Regions from separate parts of the Halobacillus sp. ABD4_316 genome, predicted to be linked through region 2. Evidence: riboswitches for the same ligand, from Rfam matches in the RefSeq annotation. Region 2 holds a riboswitch; each other region holds the start of a gene.
What was found. Region 2 has a riboswitch for thiamine pyrophosphate ahead of ACXAJH_RS03965 (YkoF family thiamine/hydroxymethylpyrimidine-binding protein). Riboswitches for the same ligand answer to the same signal wherever they lie in the genome.
Positions count from the first base shown of each region.

Region 1 (4,333 bases), 650 kb from region 2:
AGGAGGCAGAGCGTTTTCTCGGAAATATCCGAAGCCTCCTGCAACCCGGCGATCAGCTGATCCTCGGAGTTGATCGCAAAAAAGACGAAACGATCATAGAAGCCGCTTATGATGATGCGGCAGGGGTGACCGCAGCGTTTAATAAAAACTTGATCACAAGGATGAATCGTGAACATGGAGCATCGATTGATGTGGAGAGTTTTTCTCATGTGGCTCTTTATAATTCAACTGCCGGGAGAATTGAAATGCACCTGGAAAGCGTCAGGGATCAGGTTCTTTCCGTCGGCGGGTATACCATTGAGATGAAAAAGCAGGAAAGAATCCATACAGAGAACTCCTATAAATATGATCCGGAAGATATGATTCAACTGGGCAGATCGAGCGGTTTTCTGCTTCAGCGTGTCGTATCAGATGAAAGAGAGTATTTCAGTGTCTGTCTGATGGAAGTGGTTTAGGTGGAAGGCCCGGACTCTGTCAGCAGGGTCTGGACTTTCTTTTTAATAAAAGATAAAGGGAGGAAAAGAAGGGTGATTTTGATCAGTTCCTGTCTGGCTGGTATGAAAGTGCGCTACGATGGCACCGACTGCCTCCAGGAGAAAATTCAAAAATTAATATTGGAAAAGAAAGCGGTTCCCGCCTGCCCGGAACTGCTGGGAGGATTCATGGTCCCGCGCCCTCCGGCAGAGATTATCGGCGGTGATGGAGAGGATGTCCTGAAAGGCCGGGCCCGTGTAATGGAAAAGACAGGAACCGATGTAACAGAGACGTACATAAGAGGGGCATATTTGACGTTGGAAACGGTAAGAGATCTGCAGATTGATACGGTAGTGTTGAAGGAGGGAAGCCCGTCCTGCGGCAGTACCCTCGTCTATGACGGCACGTTCAGCGGGAGACAGGTTACTGGAAAAGGGGTCACGGCGGCCCTGCTTGAACGGAACGGCATACAGGTGATGAGTGAAATTGATTTTATCCATACGTTGGTGTAAAGAGCCCCTCTCCAGGGGCTCTCCTCATGTAGAAAAGCTTTTCTCCTCGAGGGGGGGACTGCGATTGTCACGCTCCGCCTATCGGTGGATGCCCGCCGCGGGCACGGCCTCAGCTGACTTGGGCACGAAAACCACCTGCCCAAGTGGATCTTCACCTTATGCTTTTCCACAGGCGTCACCATCGAACACTCCACGTCGCCTTCCCTTATGCGATCTAGGATGTTTAAGTCGCGTTTGCAGGAATAGGGATCTCATCTAAAGGGACTCTTATTATTGGATGAATCCGGCTATGGAAGTAAACAGACAGAAAACAGAGACCGCATAATAAATGGAGGCACGCTTTTTGGTTGTTTCTTTTTGTTCTTCAAGGCCAAGGATAACCATAAGAATGGCAAAACCTGCGAGAGTGAAAGACAAAAGGTCTCCTGATTTATCTGTCCATAATCCGTAGCCGGACAAAAGGATGATTATGACTGATAAGAGGATTCGAATCTTTTTTAACATATGTATCCGCTCCTTATAAGTGGATGGTTCTCTTTAACTGCTGCCTTCCCTTAGAGGACATAAAACAACAAGACAAGACTGACAGCGGTAAAGCCGAAGTTTAAAATGGCATGCTTATTTTGGCGGATCAAGTGATACCTCCAGGCGTCCAGTCCGCTTTTCACTGTCCAGAACAGGATAAGAAAGAGGGATCCCGTGTAGGTGTTGGATGGATTGACATCCAACAGAAACCATCCGGCAGTGATCAAAAGCGCAGCGGGAAGGATGTTCCACGCAGAAAGGACTTTCAGTTGTGTCATTGTTTTCCTCCTCTCCGAGCCATATTTTACCTGAGATGAGCATAAAAAAACACCCGTCCTGAAAAGGGCGGGTGTTTTTAGAATGAAATGACTTGACTTGTCCTTCCCTGCAGAGGACCATTATCGTGGATATCCAGCGCTTTGGTAAGGTGGAAGAAGGAGCAGGTGTCGTTGTCTACCTCGCTTCCCTGAAGGCTTCTGCCATTGATGGAGCGATGCAGAAAGTCAAAGACGTTATTATCCGTTCTGTGTAACGGTTTATAATAAAGAGACACTATGAATATGCTCAATAGTCTTTTCTTCATGAGGGGGAGGAAATTGAAGCGGTGTGTCGAATTTGGTAAGGATTGGTTAAAAAAGGAGGTTTGTATATGTCGTATTCTTATATCATAAACGTAGAAGCGGCCATTATGAAAGAGGACCATATTCTACTTATTCAAAGGTCACCGGAAGAGGAGCACGCGGGAGGATTGTATTCGCTGCCTGGAGGGAAAATGGAGTTCAGTCCGGATTCCCTTGATGTGCTGGAAGATAACGTCCGCCGTGAAATTAAAGAGGAGATCGGCCTCACTTTGGATGGGGACCTTACCTATGTACACAGCAATACTTTTTTAATCGGGGATATCCAGGTTCTGAATATCGTGTTTTTGACTACGGATTTCACAGGAGAGCCCTATATAAAGAGTCCGGAAGAAGTGGCGGACATGGTCTGGGTCGAGCCGGGTCTAAACGAGAGTCCCGTCCCGATTCCTCCATGGACCGCCAACAGTATCCAGAAAGCCGTGGAACGGCAGTCGAAAATCTGTTTTTGACAAAAAATTCTAACGTGTTACGATGAAAGGGAATTGAATAACGAGCGATCCACTAGGGGTGCCTTCTCAAAGGCTGAGATTAAAGTGATGCTTTAAGACTCTTGGAACCTGATCTGGTTTATACCAGCGTAGGGAAGTGGCCGATACCTATACATGTCTATGAAAATAAATGTATATCAGCCACTTTTCCTATGCCGGGGAAAGTGGCTTTTTTAGTGGGAAAAATCAGTGGCGGATCGTTCAACAAAGGAGAGAGTGGATATGACATTTTCAGAAGAAATCAGAAAGGCCGTGGATGAGATTTGGGAGGGAAGTTTTCACCATCCTTTTGTCACAGGGATTGGAGAGGGAACGCTTCCTCTCGAAAAGTTCCGTTATTATGTGCTTCAGGATTCGTATTACTTGTCTCATTTTGCCCGTGTCCAGTCACTGGGAGCTGCAAAGTCTGAAGATATGGCTGTCATGGCCAATATGGCGTCTCATGCTCAAAGTACGTATGAAGCTGAGCTTGGGCTTCATGAGAATTTTTTGAAGCAGCTCGGCATTACGCAGGAAGAGCGGGAGCAGTTCAAACCGTCACCAACGGCCTATGCGTATGCGTCCCATATGTACAGAGGAGCGTATAACGGGGACTTAGGGGATGTGATTGCGACGATTCTTCCGTGCTACTGGCTGTATTATGAAGTCGGCGAACATTTGAAAGAATCGTCACCGGAAGAACCGGTCTATCAGGAATGGATTGCGGCTTACGGAGGGGATTGGTTCCGGACGCTTGTAGAAGAGCAGATCGAGCGCCTTGATGAACTGGCTGAAGCGAAAACAGATGCCGGCAGATCCCGGATGAAGGAATTGTTTATCATCAGCAGTCAGTATGAATATATGTTCTGGGAAATGGCTTACCGTATGGAGGAATGGCCGTTTGATTTAAAACAGTCGATCGCAGCCGGACGTGAATGAAACTGCACGTCATTTCCACAGGGCGGCAGTCCAGGGAGGAACTGTGCACAAGGGTGGCTGCGATTGAACCGATGATTGATTTCTTCCATCTTCGTGAAAAGCAGTGGTCCGCAAGTGAAGTGGCGGATACTGTAGATGCTTTGACAGACCTTGGGTTTCCAACCGAAAAGCTCGTCATCAATGACAGGGTGGATGTAGCCGTGGCAAAAGCAGTGCCTCACGTGCAGCTGGCCGGACACAGTCTTCCGGTCGAAGAGGTTAAGCGGGCTTTTCCTTTTTTAAACGCCGGGTGTTCGGTCCATTCTGTAGAAGAAGCTGTCACTGCAGAAAAACGGGGAGCAGATTTTATTTTGTTCGGACATGTCTTTGAGACAGCATCCAAGCCTGGATCGGCGGGACGCGGGCTCGAGGCTCTGCAGAGGGTCACACAGGCAGTCTCGCTGCCTGTCACCGCGATAGGGGGATTGACACCGGAAAATGTCAGCCGTCTTCAGCCCTTTGGAGCGTCGGGAGCGGCTGTACTATCCGGCATTCTATTAGCAGACGATGCGGAAAAGGCGGTCCGCCGTTATCAATACCGACTGGGAAGGAGATGAAGGGATGTTTTATGACGCAATTGTTGTGGGTGGTGGAGTGATTGGGAATTCTATTGCGTATCAGCTGGTTAAGCGGCAGAAAAAAGTCCTCGTCATCGACCGGGGGAAAACTGGACAGAAAGCATCAAGCGCCGCCGCCGGCATGCTTGGGGCTCAGTCCGAATGGGAAGGGGACGATC
Region 1 is NZ_JBSWZA010000001.1:83,430-87,762, forward strand. It holds gene egtD (L-histidine N(alpha)-methyltransferase) at 1-455, shown strand, start outside; gene ACXAJH_RS00515 (2-thiouracil desulfurase family protein) at 528-986, shown strand; gene ACXAJH_RS00520 (hypothetical protein) at 1,257-1,490, opposite strand; gene ACXAJH_RS00525 (hypothetical protein) at 1,541-1,789, opposite strand; gene ACXAJH_RS00530 (hypothetical protein) at 1,882-2,043, shown strand; gene ACXAJH_RS00535 (NUDIX domain-containing protein) at 2,161-2,601, shown strand; TPP riboswitch at 2,646-2,753, shown strand; gene tenA (thiaminase II) at 2,863-3,558, shown strand; gene tenI (thiazole tautomerase TenI) at 3,555-4,154, shown strand; gene thiO (glycine oxidase ThiO) at 4,159-4,333, shown strand, end outside.
Region 1: it holds a riboswitch for thiamine pyrophosphate, as region 2 does, so the genes downstream of both, tenA (thiaminase II) here and ACXAJH_RS03965 (YkoF family thiamine/hydroxymethylpyrimidine-binding protein) in region 2, are expected to answer to the same signal.

Region 2 (4,333 bases):
TCCCGGTCACATGGACGTTCACCTCATGGACAAGGATGACCACAAAACCAGCACTTGCTGTTCAGTAAAGCAAACAGGATCCCAATAACCTCTCTTTTTCCAACATCTACGTCCGACAGAGGCGCTACAGCCTCTCTTCCGTTTTACCATTCCCCTTGAAAAGCATGGATAATTTTCCAACGCTGAACCGCCGTAATTCCTTTCCACTGTTGTTCAGCTGCAGCAAAAGCTTTTGTTCCGTCTCCCCAGTCCCAGCTGATATCCCAGATGCCTTCTTCCTTCAGCGTTTTCAAATAATAACGGATGTTTTCCAAAACTAAAGGTTTGTATTTAGCATACAACGGATGCTGTGGGGACGATATTATGTCAGTCGGAAGCGCACCGTACCCACTTCCCCATTCCGAAGGATCCTGACTGAAACAGTTCTCGCCTAACGTAAGAAGGTGGGACTGCACCTGATCAAGCCCGTAAGGCATTTGATTATGGACGAGTCCTTTATGCTTGTCCAGGGAGATTAGTAGATTTTGAAAACACTGCCATTCGTGGAAATCCATCTCACTGACACTCATCAAATGTTCAACAGCTTTAACGGCTCCAGCCACACCCGTTTTCCAGGCTTCTGTATCCCTTTGAGAGCAGTCGATGAGAAAACCGGCCAATTCCGCCCCCGGGTTAAACATCCAGTTGGACTGCACCCCTTCCCTCCACGACCACCAGGGCGCATGAGGAAAATGGTTGACTTCAGGAATAACCGAAGGCCACATCCCTGATTGACGATCGTATGAGCGAAGGAGGTAGGAAACCATCTGTTGAAGCAGCGGCTCTTTGGAAGATACATTCAATTCAGCAAGCACTTGGGAAGCTGCCCATGTGGCCATTGGAGACGAAGCTGGAAGTTGAAAATCCGGCTCAATTCCGTGACCAAAACCTCCATCTTCATTTTGGAACGCACTCAAGTATACGAGGACTTTTTCTTTAGGACCTCTCTCAAAAAGTGCTTCCCATCTGGCTGCTTCCAATGGACGTGCATACCGCTTCATCCACCTGCTTGTGCGATTCATGTGAGTGTTCATATCTGTCTTCCCCTTCCCATTGATGGTATCCCTTGTCTTCTGATTGTCCGACTCTTTTATTCCACTCAAGATATGACAGATTCTATTATCTTCAGCGTATCACGATTGGAAGATTTTGAAAATGAACTCTATCATTCGTATTCATAAAAAGGAGAATAAACATTTACAAATATTCCAACATCCGCTACGATAGAGTCAATACAAAAAACTGTATACATATGAGGCACTAGGGGAGCTGCTGCGAGCGGCTGAGAGGATGATCCGACCCTTGGCACCCGAACTAGATAATACTAGCGTGGGGAAGTGCAGCCGTTCTATCAATCAGGCCTTTACAGGTTTTATTCATCGATCAACGGACTGCATTCCCATGGGATGCAGTTTTTTTGTGTTTGGCTCTGTTATTGCTTGGTGTTGTTATTTAACATGTGAGCTCCTATCACCCCTTTCTGTCATGGGATTTGCAGGAGGCGGCCTTGGGAATGACTCCCTTCCCACGGGGTACCGTGAGCCTCCTCAAACTTCGTTCCCCGCGGAAAGCGGACGGTTTTCCCTGCCATCCCATGCTCTGAGTAAACAACGGGCCGGACCCCTAATTCCAGACGGAGACGATTTAGTACTCGTTTGAAATAACAACAACAGACTTTAACAGAGCTTTGTGTTTAAAAAAAGGAGGAATGATGGATGAATCAAGTTTGTGGTACATCGAAAATTGCCGGGTGTTCGTTTTCCATACATCCGATGAGTGATGAGTTTGCGGGTATAATTCTGGAAAGCTTAAAGGAAGTGGATACATCTAAAGTATGGCTCGATACCGATGATGTCTCTACGACGGTACGGGGGCGGATGGAACATATTTTTGATGTGACAAAGGCTATCCTTCTTCATGTCTCCAAAGAAGGTGTTCATGCGGCTTTTCATGCGACTTATTCAATCGGTTGCCCGGGAGACTCGGCTGGAGACACGTATTTGGCTGAATCCCTGCAACGGAGGAATGAAGACACTTCCCGCTCGATTACCCAGCCATTAGCAGCTAAGTTTTCGCTCTATCCAATGGGAGGGGACAGTTATATGGATACAATATACAAGCAGATTGAAGCGATGAAATCGAAGGGCATCCAAGTGACGCCCGCCCACTATTCTACAAGACTTGACGGAGATACCCATACGGTTTTCGAAGGGTTGGAAAACGTTTTCCGTGAGACAGAAGCTTCAGGGTCGTCTCACACCGTCATGACTGTATCGGTGTCGGTCAACAGCCCTTCCTCCAGGGGGGGCATCTTATGAAAAACTGGAAACTCAAAGAAATCGTTGTTCTATCTGTCTTGTCCGTCGTTTTCGCTGTCGTCTATCTCGCTTTCCTGCCTGTTGGAAAACTTCTCTCAGGTCTCTTTGGTCCAATCGGATATGATTTTATCTTTGGTATCTGGTTTATCGTATCCATCATTGCCGCCTATATTTTACGCCGCCCGGGCGCAGCTTTTCTCTCTGAAACCATCGCAGCGACAATTGAAGTTCTGCTCGGGAATGCTTCCGGTCCCCTATTGATTCTAACGGGAATGATTCAGGGACTCGGAGCGGAAAGTGCGTTTGCTCTGACGCGTTACCGGTCTTATCATCTTTCTGTACTCATGCTCGCCGGCGTGATGGCTGCCGTTTTCAGTTTCGCATGGGGGTATTTCCAATCTGGATACGCTGCGTTAAGTGGTGGATACGTCGCTGCCATGCTGATTGTCCGTATGGTCAGCGGCGCTGTGATTTCCGGAGTATTGGGTAAAGCCGTGGCTGACGGACTTGCCCGTACCGGCGTCCTTTCCAGTTTTGCTCTCGGGCGGGAATTAAGAAAGAAGAAGGCTTCCTGATGAAGACGGCTGTACAATTGGAAAACCTGACGCTTACGTATGAAGAAAATGAAAAAACCGTATTGACGGATATCACCCTCTCCATCGAAAACGAACAGGACACCCTCATCCTTGGCCCGAGCGGTTCAGGAAAAAGCTCGCTTGTCCAATGTATAAACGGGCTTTACCCGGAGGATTTGGATGGCGAGATGAATGGGCGTGCTGCCATTTACGGACGTTCAACAAGCGACTTCAAACCGGGAGAGCTGGCTAAAACTGTTGGAAGTGTTTTTCAAGACCCCGAAACTCAATTTTGTATGCTGACCGTCGAGGATGAAATCGCCTTTGGTTTAGAAAACCTTCATGTACCTGCTGAGGAGATGGAACACAAAATAGATGATGTCCTTGCACAGGTGAATCTACTGGATAAAAAAACATCGTTCATCCATCACTTGTCCGGCGGACAGAAGCAGAAACTGGCCCTTGCCTGTGTGCTGGTGATGGAGCCGGACATCCTTCTCCTGGATGAACCGACAGCTAATCTGGATCCGCAGTCTGCTCGTGATTTCATTACTATTCTGACTTCCATAAAAAAAACTAGAAGTCTCACCTTGATTGTGATCGAACACAGATTGGAAGGATGGCTGGAACTTCTCAAGCATGTCATTGTACTCCACTCCGATGGCGGGATTCTTACAAAGGGGCCGTTAAAAGAAGTCATCAATAACCAGGGCCGCGCCATCCACAATCAGGGGATCCGGCTTCCCTATGCTGTGCAGTACAGCATAGACGAAGACTGCCCTCCTCCCTATCCATTTACCCTGGAGGAGTTATCGCAGCGGAACATTGAAGTTCCATCAAATGTTCGTGACCCGAACAGACGCGGAAAGGCGCTCTTGGAATTATCCGATGTCCAGTGGAAACATATTTTAAAGGATCTCACTCTCTCCCTTTATGAAGGAGAATGGATTGCTGTGGTAGGGGCGAATGGAAGTGGAAAATCCAGTCTTTCCAAAATAATGGCCGGCATCACAAAGGCGGACAGAGGCACAGTGACTTGGAAAGGGACATCCATGAAAAAATGGAGAGCGGACAACTTACGGACACAGGTGGGGTACGTTTTTCAAAATCCGGAACACCAATTTGTAACCGATGAAGTGTTCGAGGAGATTGCTTTCAGTTTAAGGCAGCGGGGAACACCCGAATTGGAAATACGCCGGCAGGTTGAACATCTGCTCTCCCTGTGCCGATTGAATGGATTAGACAGGCATCATCCTTATCAGTTAAGTCAGGGGCAGAAACGCCGTTTAAGCGTGGCCACGATGATCGTGGAAAATCAATCGCTTCTTTTGCTGGATGAACCGACTTTCGGTCAGGATGCGGTCTCGACCCAACAACTGATGGCTCTGCTTGAGCAGCGCT
Region 2 is NZ_JBSWZA010000001.1:729,625-733,957, forward strand. It holds gene ACXAJH_RS03960 (hypothetical protein) at 144-1,073, opposite strand; TPP riboswitch at 1,292-1,392, shown strand; gene ACXAJH_RS03965 (YkoF family thiamine/hydroxymethylpyrimidine-binding protein) at 1,755-2,357, shown strand; gene ACXAJH_RS03970 (ECF transporter S component) at 2,354-2,932, shown strand; gene ACXAJH_RS03975 (ABC transporter ATP-binding protein) at 2,932-4,333, shown strand, end outside.

Region 3 (4,333 bases), on a different contig from region 2:
GGAACCATCGGTCTTGAATTGATGGAACAGCTTCCTGAACTGAAAGAAGTGGTGATCCCGCTGTCCGGAGGCGGCCTTTTATCCGGGATCGGATTCGTTTTGAAAAAGATGGATCCTGCTGTTTCAGTCACCGGGGTGACGATGGAACGAAGTGCCGTCATGCAGGCCAGTCTGAAAAAAGGGGCGGTCGTTAGGCTGGAAGAAGAGGATACCCTGGCCGATAGTCTGCTGGGTGGCATTGGTGAGGATAACCGTTATACATTTTCTATGACCCGGTCGTTGATGGATAAAGGTGTGCTTTTACAGGAAGACCGTATTAAAGAGGGATTATACAGTCTCCTTGATCATCATAAAATTATCGTAGAGGGTGCAGCCGCTGTTGGAGCCGGCTATCTCCTTGATCAGCCGATTTTGGAAGGGCCTGTGGTCTTGATCATTACGGGAAACAATGTAGATACAGATACGGTTCGAACGTGGATGGACAACTGAAAAAGGGGGAGTGGGGATGGGTGTACCTGTGGAAGAGGTATTGAAGCTGCCGATGTTAGAGAAAGCGAACGTGCAGACGCCTGTTTATGAGCGTGATGTGGAGTGGATCTCTGTCATAGAGACGCCTGTCGAAAATTTTGTGAGAAACAATGAATTTGTTCTCAGCACGGGAGTGGGATGCGGGGAGGATATCCCGGCCCTGGAGGCCTACGTGAAGGATGTCATCCGGTCAGATGCTTCCATTCTGGCTTTTGCCACCGGCCGTCATTTGTTTAAAATCCCTGATCGTATCATTGCTCTAGCTGAACAACATGAGCTCGTGCTTGTGGAAATCCCCTGGGAAGTACGGTTTGCGGATATTCTTCAAGGCGTGCTGCAGTTAATCAATGATGAGAAACAGAAGATTCACAGGCATGTCGAAGGGATCCGTCAGGAATTGATCAATTGCGTGCTGAATGGGAAGGGACTTCAGGAAATCACGACCATCCTCTATCAATACACAGGGCTGCCCAATGCCATCAGTGACCATTTGAAGCACATCCGGGCCAATCAGCATTTTGATTCTTCCCTGATTGAAGCGTTGAACGGGCGTAAAGAAGCGGTTGTTTCTTTAATTGAGCATCCTTTCCGTGTGGAGCACCCGCTTACACATTTTATAGAAGCTTATCAAATCGGTGAAGAATGCTGTTATCAGCTTACGATTCTATCCAACTATAAGAAACAGGGATATTTGTTGTTTCAGCCGGAAAAGGACCAAGAGGTAACAACAGAGATGATGACGATTCTTGAGCACACGCTGACCGCCTGTGCCCTTTATTTCGTGAAGGAAAATGCCATCGAAATGACAGAAATCCGTCTCAAGGATAACTTTCTTTTGGAACTGGCGAAGCAGGAGCAGCGCATGGACAAGCAGCTGTTGTCGAAAGCCAGGCTTCTCGGCTATGATCTTGAGAAACCTTACGTCTGCTTTGTCGGAGAGGTTCTGTTCCATCGGCCGGCAAGCCGTTCAGTAGGAAACGATGGACAGCTTCCCTCTTCTTCTTCTCTACAGAGCCGCAACTATTACATCCAGAAGGAGGCCGCTTATGCCGGGCACATGGTGGGACGGCAGGTGATGACGACCTTTGATGAAGAGAGAGTCATCATCTTTCTGGAGGCGGATAAAGCAGGCAGTGAGGAAGCAGCGAATCAATTTCTGGACCTTGTCGAAAGGCGTTTGTTCGAACTGCTGGCTGGTGTCACGATCCAATGGGGGATTTCGTGTCATAAAGAAGGGTATCAAGTCTTCCATCACAGCTATGAGGAAGCGCGGACAGCCCTGCAGATGGGAGAGCAGCAGAACGAGGCCGGGGGCCGGACATTCTTTAAGGAGACAAGGATGAACAGGCTTTTGATGGCCTTATCCCATAAAAAAGAAATCGAGGATATTGTTCAGGATACTCTCCAGCCCCTGATTGATTATGATCAGAAAAGGCAGGCGGAGCTTCTTCATACATTTATGGTTTATAACAAGTACAACAGCAATGTCAGCCAGACATCGAGGGCACTGAATCTGCACCGGCAGTCCCTTCTGCACCGGCTGAGGAATATTGAACAGCTGACGGGGTTGTCCTTGTTGAACGCGGATGATTTATTTTTACTGGAGCTGAGTGTGCGGCTGTGGCTCCTGAAAAAAGTAGAGAAGCCCGGGCCGCAGTGAACGGAAGTCTTTTTGCCTGGCTGCATGAGGCAGGAGATGATGACAGATTCAACCAGTTTTGTTATGATGGATGCAAGTGAATAGATTTCAAAACTACTAGGGGAGCCTGAAGAGGCTGAGAGGAAAGCATGGACGCTTTCTGACTCTTACGTACCTGATCTGGTTAATACCAGCGGAGGGAAGTAGTCACATGATCGTCATTGATCGACTTCTTCTATCAAAACCAGGTCCCCGGTGGACCTGGTTTTTTATTTTATTCCCAGGAAGGAGCTGACTGATGAATAAAACCAGAATTCTTACATTCATGGCCGTCCTTGTGGCCGTAGGTACACTAGGCTCGCAGTTTTTATCGTTTCCCGCTGGAGCAGCCAAAGCCTACCCTGTCCAGCACGCCGTCAATGTCATGGCAGCCGTAATGCTCGGTCCGATTCCAGCGGTGGCGGTCGCTTTTGTCATCGGCCTGCTGCGTTTTCTGCTGGGACTCGGGACGATTCTGGCTTTTCCCGGAGGTATGTTCGGGGCGTTTTTTGCCGGTGTATTTTATAAGGTTTATGCACGGAAGCTTTCTGCAGCAGCAGGAGAAGTGCTGGGCACAGGTGTGATTGGTGCTCTGGCCGCCGTTCCCTTCGCCAGCTGGTTCATGGGAAGCTCAGCAGCGGTCTTTGCGTTTCTTCCGTCGTTTCTAGTGAGTAGTCTGTCAGGAGCGGTCATTGCTGTGTTCCTTTTATCAAGAGTGAAGGTGGAAAGCCCGCTCCCGCAGTCCTGATGAAATCCAATTGAAAAGAATGATTGATAGGAAAGGAAGTGGTTCAATGAAACCCGCATGTGTATTAACAATTGCCGGTACGGATCCAAGTGGAGGAGCCGGCATCCAGGCCGATTTGAAAACATTCCAGGAATTGAAAAGCTATGGTATGAGTGTGGTGACTTCGGTTGTCGCCCAAAATACGACAGGAGTCAAAGATGTGCATCATCTCCCTGACTCCTTCCTCCGTGAGCAGCTGTTTGCGGTAAGTGATGATATGCCGGTGCACGCTGTGAAGACAGGGATGATTGCCAATAAGGAAATGATGCAGGTCATTAAAGACTGGATGCAGACCATCGATGCTCCGTATATTATGGACCCTGTCATGATTGCTCAAAGTGGAGATCCGCTTGTAGAGCAGGAAGAACAGATCTATTTAAAAAGGCATCTTGTACCAGAATCGACGCTTGTCACCCCCAATATTCCGGAAACAGAAACCCTTCTCAATCGAAGGATCCATCATGAAGAGGATATGAAGGAAGCAGCTGTGGAAATTGTAGAACAGCTGGGAGCCGGTGCTGCGCTTGTAAAAGGCGGCCATTTAAAAGGGAAAGCGGTCGACTTTCTATATGACGGATATGAGCTGCACACCTTCGAAGAAGAACGGATTGATTCAGCGAATACCCATGGCACAGGCTGCACGTACTCGGCTGCTATAGCCGCTTATATGAGCCAGGGATATCCGCTCGCGCAGGCGGTAGAGAAGGGCAAGCATTTTGTGACAGAGGCTATTCGCCATTCTTTCGATCTTGGTAAAGGGGACGGCCCGACCAATCATTTCGCTGTACGCAGGGAGGTTTTTCATCCATGACACAAACATTGATCCAGAAGCTGCGGAGTGAACGCCCTTTGATTCATAACATTACCAATGCAGTCGTCATGAATTATACAGCCAACGGCCTGCTTGCTCTCGGCGCTTCGCCGATTATGTCGAATGCCGTTCAGGAAGCCGGGGATGTCGCTCGTTTGGCAGACGGCCTTCTGTTGAATATCGGCACATTGAACGAGCAGCAGGTGGAAGCGATGCTGGAGGCGGGAAAAGCGGCGAATGAAGCCGGCGTCCCTGTCGTTCTGGATCCTGTAGGAGTCGCTGCCACCTCCTACAGGGAAGAGGCCTGTAGGAAAATATTGTCGACGGTTCATGTCGATGTGATCAAAGGCAATGCGGGAGAACTGGCTTTCCTTGCTGGAGAGAAAGTCGAAACAAAAGGGGTGGACTCTGGAGAAGCCTCCAATACCGATGAGATTGCTCTCAAAGTTTCTGAACTTTATCAGACGATGGCTGTCTGCACAGGCAAAACCGATGTGATCGGGTATGAAGGAGAAGTCTTCAAAAACGA
Region 3 is NZ_JBSWZA010000002.1:288,867-293,199, forward strand. It holds gene ACXAJH_RS08545 (pyridoxal-phosphate dependent enzyme) at 1-489, shown strand, start outside; gene ACXAJH_RS08550 (PucR family transcriptional regulator) at 506-2,188, shown strand; TPP riboswitch at 2,277-2,386, shown strand; gene thiW (energy coupling factor transporter S component ThiW) at 2,466-2,954, shown strand; gene thiD (bifunctional hydroxymethylpyrimidine kinase/phosphomethylpyrimidine kinase) at 3,001-3,804, shown strand; gene thiM (hydroxyethylthiazole kinase) at 3,801-4,333, shown strand, end outside.
Region 3: it holds a riboswitch for thiamine pyrophosphate, as region 2 does, so the genes downstream of both, thiW (energy coupling factor transporter S component ThiW) here and ACXAJH_RS03965 (YkoF family thiamine/hydroxymethylpyrimidine-binding protein) in region 2, are expected to answer to the same signal.

Region 4 (4,333 bases), on a different contig from region 2:
CTTATCATAACCAATCCTGCAAAAGCTCAGGCAATTCTCTCCTGATAAAAAAGCCCCTGACGCAAAACATGCGTCAGGGGCTTCTGTTTAATAAGTTGTAAACCATGTCCACTTCTGCAGATAATACGTAGCATAGCGGATGGACGTCAGATTGTCCTGGTAGGTTTCATAGTCGGTTGTATAATGGCCGTCTTCATTGGACCAGATCCTCGTGAAGTAATCGTTGACCTCCTGGAAGACCTCCTCCTCCCCGGGCCCGTGGATGACGACATCCGCTTCCAGGTTAAGGTTGGACAGGTTTCTTCTCGTATAGTTGGCGGAACCGGCGACGATGGCGTCATCATCCGGCCCATCTATATACAGCATTTTCGTATGATACTGCTCGACGTTCGTGTCATACCAGCGCAGCTTGATGTTCTCATTTCCGAGGTTCTTCAGCTCGGCAGCCACCGGCAAATTGGGGAGCCCCGGCTTCTCATGGCCGAACGCGGTTTTATTGGGATCCATAATGATGCGTACTTCAGCCCCGCGGTTGGCCGCTTCATCGATCCGGGCGGTCACCTTTTTATCCGCTAAATAATACATCCCGATCCATACGTCATCCCCTTTACCAGCGTCCTCCAGCTCTTCCAGCACGGCGTCATAGATCTTTCCTTCGGTCACGAACTGTGTCTGAAGCGGTCCTTCCTGCTCTTCCCATTCATAGCTGCTGTAGTCGATGAATTCCCCGCCGGAATAGCGGGCCACCGCTTCTTCTGCTTCCAAAATATCCTCTATAATCGGACCGTCCATTTTGAAAGCGACGTTCTCATGGTACCCACTGGCATCATGAGGGTTAGCCGTGGATACAACGGCTGAATCCTCAGTCACAAGCAGCTTCCGGTGGTTCGCCTTAATATTCAACAGCTTCATGTAGGATCGAAGCGTCACGTCAGGGGCCTCCTTGGCAATCGGATTGCCGATCCACCCTTCTCCTCCGTTACCCATCCAGGAAAACATCAGACGCCACGCACTCGAGTATAACGGATTGGAATCTCTCAGTTTGTCCAGATTGGTTAAGACGACGTTCACCCCGCCATCTTCCAGGCGGCGGATTGTTTCCGATTCATAGGAGCCGTAAATGGTATTGATTTGGTCGGTAATAAACACGACTTCAAGCTCAGGCACTTCTTCTTTTCTTTCTAATACAGCGTCCACGAGACGACTGCTGATTTCGGGAAATTCATTTTTCCCGTTCGTGTAGCCGTTGAAAAGAAACATATCAGCGACAATAAAATCATCCGCTTCCCCTATAGTGGCATACATCTCCTCAAAAACCTGAAGATCATGAACCGTATCCCCCTCTTGATTCTCATAGGAGAGGTCACGGAAAAACTCGATATCCTCCATCTGATGGACACCGCCCTCGTAGGAAACGCCTTCCGGGAGCGCTTTCCATGAGGTATGATAGGCAATCATGACCGAAAGGATCAGCACGATCAAAAGCAGCAGCCAGACCCATTTCTTCTTTAATAACCCCTTTATTTTTTTCATTCTTATCCCCCCTGGTCTCTGCCTGTCTTTTCACTACCCGGGGGTGTTTCAAACATGGAAAAAAAAGCCTTCTACCGCAGGGGCAGAAGACTTTTCTCATTTAATGAAGCAGCAGCTTTGGACGCTGTATGAACAAAAGGCTGATTACGATGGCGCTTAAGATAAACGCAGGCAGCATGTATCCGCCATTATAAACGAGGGAGTACAGCCAGACCGGCTGTCCTTCCGGCGCAAACTCACCGTAAAAGATGATCCCTGCTGCGAAGTGACCGAAGAAGCGGAGTACACTGCCGATAAAGCACCCCGCGATGATCCACCCGACGAGAGCTTTCGTTTCCTTGGAGCGGATCGCATTCCAAAGCGGTTTGGCCACGATTCCTGCCGCACCGATCACCGCAAACGCCACAATGTAGTCCAACAGCGTCTGCAAAGGGGTGATGATATAGGCACCGGTCAAAATCTGATAGATGCCGAGCAGCAGTCCAGTAGCCGCGCCTCCCTTCACGCCCCAGCGGAAGGCCATAATGAAGACCGGCACCATTGCAAACGAAACGGAACCGCCCTGGGCCCATAATTTAAATGATAAAAACGGAAGGATATCCAGTAGTAGTGCTAATGCGGAAAAGATCGCAATTTCTACTAAAAATAGGACTCTGCGGTTTCTCATTCCAGCATTCCTCCTTTAAAAAAAGACACAAAAAAAGCAATGCAGACAGGGACGCTTCCTGATGGAGGGATCCCGAATGCATTGCACCATCAAAAAAGCCGCCATCCCTGCGCCAGTACTAACTGACAGGTTCGAAGGGTCTGAACGAGGTTCACTCTCAGCCGCTAGGCTCCCCTTGTAGGCTTTGTACCGATTACTCTTCTTGCTATGCTTCTATTATATCAAACTTCTCTCCGATGACAAAACTTATTTCCCGGGCAATGGAGTCTATTTTGTATTCGTATACATCTGGAAGAATTCCAGACTGCGCTCGACAATCAAATCCTGGTCATGATCCAGTGTTGCGACATGGTAGCTGTTTTCCAAATGGACAAGCTCCTTGTGCTCCGAAAAGACCGAATCAAAGATCACTTCTGAATTATTGGGCGAGACGACGTGATCCTCATCCGAGACGAAAATCAGAATCGGGCAGTGAATCGTATCAAGCCGCTTTTTCACATGATCCATTAAGACCGTGATTTCGGTAATGGATTTGACCGGTGTTTTGTCGTAGGCCAGTTCATCCTGGCCGGGGTCTTTAATATCGGAGCCGATGGCATCAAGAAAACGTTCGTCTGTCGCCGCACTCTCCTCCATCACCGGGATGTCGATTGCTGCATTGATCGGAATAACCCCCTGGATGTCCTTATGCTCACCGGCCATATAAAGGGCAAGCGTTCCTCCCATGGATAAACCGACGACGAATATAGAACTGCACCGTTCATTCAGCCATTGATAGGCGCTCTCCACTGATTCGATCCAGTCCTTATAGGACGTCGTCTCCATATCCTCCGGTGCTGTGCCGTGTCCTTTCAACCGTGGACAGTAAACGGTATAGCCTTCGCGTGCGTATGCTTCTGCGAGCGGACGCATGCTCTGGGTCGTCCCTGTGAACCCGTGGGAGACGAGTATCCCCACCTCATTGCCCTCGTATTTGATTTCCTCTGCCCCATCAAGAATGCTGTACTCGGCCATCTGGTTTTCCTCCTTTTGTTTTGGTGGAACCTAATATCCGTTTCAATACCGCCTTTTCGAGCCATGCCCATGGAAGAATCCTTTTCAAAAGCACGTTGGTACGGACGCCCGCTCCGACTGGATAACGCAGTTTTTTCAGCTTGTCTTTTTGGATCAGTCCTGTCATGAGGTCGGCGACGGAAGCCGGCTGGGCCCGTGACTCTTCGTTCAAGGCACTCCACAGTCCTTTTATGTAGGAAGCATACGGCGACGAAGGATTGTGTACTTCCTCTGGAAGCTTCATACCGGACGACCAGATATTCGTCTGAAAAGAGCCTGGTTCAATCAACGCGACATCAATGCCGAATGGCTGCAGTTCAAAGCGCAGGCTTTCAGAAAGTCCTTCCAGCGCATGCTTGGACGATACATACGCCGATAACCCCGGAAAACCGATCAATCCACTGACACTGCTGACATTTAGTATTTTTCCGGACCCTTGGCGCCTCATGACGGGCAGAACAGCCTTCGTGACGGCTATAACACCAAAGACGTTCGTATCGAACTGCCGGCGGTATTCCTCAAGTGGGACCTGTTCCAGGAACCCTCCTACCGCATAGCCCGCGTTGTTCACGAGCACATCCACCCGCTCCAGTTGTTCTGCTTTTTCCTTAAAACGTTCAATCGAGGTATCATCCGTGACATCCAGCTGCCACACTTCAATCTTCTGCTTCACGTCTTCCGTCAGGTCTGCGTTTTGGAAAACCGACGCTTTTTCCATATTCCGCATTGTTGCAATGACACGGAAGCCTTTCTCTGCACATTTCACAGCGGTCTGCTGTCCGAATCCGCTGGAGGATCCGGTAATCATAACGGTTGGCTGCATCGATGGTGTCCTCCTTTATCTATTCGTCTACCCTTTTCCTTTCGTTGTCACACGGGGAAACTCCTTTTTCGATATGCAGGCGTTTCCTGCTTCTTTTTCACGTTCGTCAAGAAGGAATGGTATAGTTCGAGCTTGAATAATGTTAGAATAGGAAAGGTTAAGACCGAATCAATTAAATAGAAAGGAAGTTTCATATTTTATGAGTACCAACATGAAGCTTCAGAAGCTTACACCTGAGTTTGACCCGTGGGAAGCCT
Region 4 is NZ_JBSWZA010000005.1:169,143-173,475, reverse strand. It holds gene ACXAJH_RS17755 (YflT domain-containing protein) at 1-45, shown strand, start outside; gene ACXAJH_RS17750 (phospholipase D family protein) at 88-1,533, opposite strand; gene thiT (energy-coupled thiamine transporter ThiT) at 1,634-2,200, opposite strand; TPP riboswitch at 2,288-2,386, opposite strand; gene ACXAJH_RS17740 (alpha/beta hydrolase) at 2,468-3,214, opposite strand; gene ACXAJH_RS17735 (SDR family oxidoreductase) at 3,192-4,076, opposite strand; partial or broken gene yfkAB (radical SAM/CxCxxxxC motif protein YfkAB) at 4,276-4,333, shown strand, end outside.
Region 4: it holds a riboswitch for thiamine pyrophosphate, as region 2 does, so the genes downstream of both, thiT (energy-coupled thiamine transporter ThiT) here and ACXAJH_RS03965 (YkoF family thiamine/hydroxymethylpyrimidine-binding protein) in region 2, are expected to answer to the same signal.